Regions from separate parts of the Paenibacillus sp. FSL K6-2862 genome, predicted to be linked through region 2. Evidence: a T-box and tRNA genes for the amino acid it is inferred to sense, from the RefSeq annotation. Region 2 holds a T-box; the other holds one or more tRNA genes.
What was found. The T-box of region 2 lies ahead of ileS (isoleucine--tRNA ligase). A T-box ahead of a tRNA ligase gene usually reads a tRNA of that ligase, here a tRNA-Ile.

Region 1: it encodes a tRNA-Ile, which carries the amino acid that the T-box ahead of ileS (isoleucine--tRNA ligase) is inferred to sense. The anticodon was not compared.

Annotation. Positions count from the first base shown of each region.
Region 1 covers NZ_JBBOSN010000001.1:345,393-347,570, reverse strand. Annotated here, with positions in the region: tRNA gene MHB82_RS01665 (tRNA-His) at 1-36, opposite strand, end outside; tRNA gene MHB82_RS01660 (tRNA-Thr) at 123-198, opposite strand; tRNA gene MHB82_RS01655 (tRNA-Asp) at 227-304, opposite strand; tRNA gene MHB82_RS01650 (tRNA-Met) at 332-405, opposite strand; tRNA gene MHB82_RS01645 (tRNA-Val) at 423-498, opposite strand; tRNA gene MHB82_RS01640 (tRNA-Glu) at 506-577, opposite strand; tRNA gene MHB82_RS01635 (tRNA-Ser) at 594-685, opposite strand; tRNA gene MHB82_RS01630 (tRNA-Asn) at 689-764, opposite strand; tRNA gene MHB82_RS01625 (tRNA-Ala) at 766-841, opposite strand; tRNA gene MHB82_RS01620 (tRNA-Ile) at 864-940, opposite strand; rRNA gene rrf (5S ribosomal RNA) at 998-1,114, opposite strand; rRNA gene MHB82_RS01610 (23S ribosomal RNA) at 1,250-2,178, opposite strand, start outside.
Region 2 covers NZ_JBBOSN010000001.1:4,747,114-4,749,291, reverse strand. Annotated here, with positions in the region: gene MHB82_RS21470 (DivIVA domain-containing protein) at 122-631, shown strand; T-box leader at 690-979, shown strand; gene ileS (isoleucine--tRNA ligase) at 1,056-2,178, shown strand, end outside.

The sequences.
Region 1 (2,178 bases), 4.4 Mb from region 2:
CACAAACCGGTGCGTTAACCACTTCGCCACGATCGCCATAATTCAACCTGAGAGTATCTCAGTATTCCCATCCTTGTCTATAATATACATTCTACTATAGATTAAGATGTGAAAGTAATAAATGGTGCCGGCGAGAGGACTTGAACCCCCAACCTACTGATTACAAGTCAGTTGCTCTACCAGTTGAGCTACACCGGCACGGTGTAAAGTGTGGAATTGATTAAAATGGCGGAACCGACGGGATTCGAACCCGCGATCTCCTGCGTGACAGGCAGGCATGTTAGGCCAACTACACCACGGTTCCAGATCACTTTCTCTTAGGAAAGTATAATTGCGGGGGCAGGATTTGAACCTGCGGCCTTCGGGTTATGAGCCCGACGAGCTACCGGGCTGCTCCACCCCGCGTCGTTATAAAAGTTATATGGTGGAGGCTGAGGGGCTCGAACCCCCGACCCTCTGCTTGTAAGGCAGATGCTCTCCCAGCTGAGCTAAGCCTCCATATCTATGACCCGTAGGGGATTCGAACCCCTGTTACCTCCGTGAAAGGGAGGTGTCTTAACCCCTTGACCAACGGGCCTCACTAAAAAATCTTCTGGCGGAGAGAGAGGGATTCGAACCCTCGAGACGCTTGTGGCGCCTACACGATTTCCAATCGTGCTCCTTCGGCCAACTCGGACACCTCTCCATATGGCTCCCCGAACAGGACTCGAACCTGTGACAACTCGATTAACAGTCGAGTGCTCTACCAACTGAGCTATCAGGGAATGGTGGAGCCAAGCGGGATCGAACCGCTGACCTCCTGCTTGCAAGGCAGGCGCTCTCCCAGCTGAGCTATGGCCCCACGTTTATCTGGTGAATCATTATGGTGGGCCCTGGTGGACTCGAACCACCGACCTCACCCTTATCAGAGGTGCGCTCTAACCAACTGAGCTAAGGGCCCGTATATAAATCCCTTTTTCTCTACGAGGGGGGCAAAAAAAATACCCCAAAGGGAATCGCTTGGCAGCGTCCTACTCTCCCAGGACCCTTCGGTCCAAGTACCATCGGCGCTAGAGGGCTTAACGGTCGTGTTCGGGATGGGTACGTGTGGAACCCCTCCGCTATCGCCACCAAACGAGCATTTGTGTAACAAATGCATTTTGTGGAACTGAAAATCATACACACATTGGAGTGATGTACCGATTTTCATTTCAGAGATTATTCTCTGAAAACTAGATCCGAAACGAAACTTGCGACTAAAACCTGCAATTTGGATAAGCCCTCGACCGATTAGTACTGGTCAGCTCCATGCATTACTGCACTTCCACCCCCAGCCTATCTACCTCGTCGTCTTCAAGGGGTCTTACATACTGGGAAATCTCATCTTGAGGGGGGCTTCACGCTTAGATGCTTTCAGCGCTTATCCCGTCCGTACATAGCTACCCAGCGGTGCTCCTGGCGGAACAACTGGTACACCAGCGGTACGTCCATCCCGGTCCTCTCGTACTAAGGACAGCTCCTCTCAAATTTCCTACGCCCACGACAGATAGGGACCGAACTGTCTCACGACGTTCTGAACCCAGCTCGCGTACCGCTTTAATGGGCGAACAGCCCAACCCTTGGGACCTACTTCAGCCCCAGGATGCGATGAGCCGACATCGAGGTGCCAAACCTCCCCGTCGATGTGGACTCTTGGGGGAGATAAGCCTGTTATCCCCAGGGTAGCTTTTATCCGTTGAGCGATGGCCCTTCCATGCGGTACCACCGGATCACTAAGCCCGACTTTCGTCCCTGCTCGACTTGTAGGTCTCGCAGTCAAGCTCCCTTATGCCTTTGCACTCTTCGAATGATTTCCAACCATTCTGAGGGAACCTTTGGGCGCCTCCGTTACTCTTTAGGAGGCGACCGCCCCAGTCAAACTGCCCACCTGACACTGTCCCCGTACCCGCTAAGGGCACCAGGTTAGAACCTAGATACGATCAGGGTGGTATCCCAACGGTGCCTCCACACAAGCTGGCGCTCATGCTTCAAAGGCTCCCACCTATCCTGTACAGATCGTACCCAAATTCAATATCAAGCTGCAGTAAAGCTCCATGGGGTCTTTCCGTCTTGTCGCGGGTAACCTGCATCTTCACAGGTATTAAAATTTCACCGGATCTCTCGTTGAGACAGCGCCCAAGTCGTTACGCCATTCGTGCG
Region 2 (2,178 bases):
ATTCTGCAAGTGCAAGTCGTTCAAGCTGCTATATGACATCTTGCATACGACCCTTTGGGTGATACCCATGTGCTGCAAACCTTCTCGGAACGGGAAGGAACTTTAACAGGAGGTGGACAGCATGCCATTAACGCCGCTGGACATACATAACAAGGAATTTTCCCGACGCTTGCGCGGGTATGACGAGGATGAAGTCAATGAATTCCTGGATCAAGTCATCAAAGATTACGAAGGCGTCATTCGCGAGAACAAAGAGCTGAGCAATCAGTTGCTGTCCGTTCAGGAGAAACTGGATCATTTTGCTACAATTGAAGAGACGCTCAGCAAAACGATTATCATAGCGCAGGAAGCAGCCGACGATGTGAAGAACAATGCGAAGAAGGAAGCACAGCTCATTGTGAAGGAAGCAGAGAAAAATGCTGACCGGATCGTGAACGAGTCCTTGGCGAAATCCCGCAAGATTGCTTTGGAAGTGGAAGAACTGAAAAAGCAGGCTTCGATCTACCGGGCCCGTTTCCGTACGCTTGTTGAAGCTCAGCTCGAACTGCTGTCTCAGGATGGATGGGAAGCACTGGAGAGTCGCGAACAGGAAGTCCGTGATCGTGAACGGGAAATGAAGGAAATTTATTAGTCTGCCTGCCCGGTTGACTTTTGACTCTAAAGAGGCTATAACTATATTCATAATGAATAATGATTCCATGACGGGTTCAAGTACGTTATGATCTCATCCCTCAGAGAGTTGGCGGTTGGTGCAAGCCAATGGATGAGTTATAGCCGAATATCTCCCCGGAGAAGTGACGCTGAAGCGGTGATGAATGGCCGTGCGTAAGCGAAACCGTAAGCCGAACGTTATATCGGCACCCTGCTGTAGTTAAGCGGGGCACAAGTGCTGTTAATGACAAAGCATACCCATGTGATTGGATATGGTTTGTGATGAACAGAATTAGGGTGGTAACGCGAGCACAACCTCGTCCCTTTCCAGGGATGGGGTTTTTTTGTGTCCAAAATGTGAATTGTGGACGGTCCACAATCCAATTATTGAAAGGAAGATCATGATGCAAAGAGTGGATGTCAAAGAGAAAGCACGCGCTAGAGAGCTACGCATGCTAAACAAGTGGAAAACGGAAAATACGTTTAAGAAATCAATCGAGAATCGTGAAGGCAAACCGAATTTCGTGTTTTACGAAGGACCGCCGACTGCAAACGGCAAGCCGCATATCGGTCACGTGCTGGGACGCGTTATTAAGGACTTTGTAGGACGTTACAATACGATGAAAGGTTACCGTGTGGTTCGTAAGGCTGGCTGGGATACACATGGATTGCCTGTTGAGCTTGGAGTACAGAAGAAACTCGGCATTTCCCATAAGTGGGAGATCGAAGATTATGGCGTGGAAAAATTCATCAACGAATGTAAAGCAAGCGTATTTGAATATGAGCAGCAATGGCGTGATCTGACAGAAGGTATTGCTTACTGGACGGATATGGATAACCCTTACATCACGTTGGACAATAACTACATTGAGAGTGTATGGAATATCCTTGCTACGATTCATGAGAAAGGACTTCTCTACCGCGGACATCGTGTGAGTCCATACTGTCCATCTTGTCAGACTACCCTGAGTTCCCATGAAGTTGCCCAAGGGTACAAGGATGTCAAAGACCTTAGTGCCACAGCCAAATTTAAGCTGGATGACAGCGGTGAATTTGTGCTTGCCTGGACGACTACGCCGTGGACACTGCCTTCACACGTTGCACTCGCAGTTAATCCAGACATGGAATATTCCCGTGTACGTCAAGGTGAAGAAGTGTACATCATGGCAACCAATCTCGTGGAAAAAGTCATGAAGGACTCGAAAGGCGAGTATGAAGTCATCGGTTCACTGAAAGGCTCTGATTTAGTTGGTAAAACGTATGATCCTCCATTCAACTACGTGCAGGCTGAAAAAACAAACGTGATTCTTGGTGCAAGCTTTGTAACGGATGCAAGTGGTACAGGGATTGTACACATGGCACCGGCACATGGTGAGGACGATTACCGCGTATGTCGCGAGAATGGCATCAGTTTTGTCAACATGGTAGACCTTGAAGGTAAATTTGTGGCAGAGGTTACGGATTTCGCGGGACGCTTCGTTAAGGATTGCGATATTGATATCGTGAGAAGTCTGTCCGAGAAAGGCC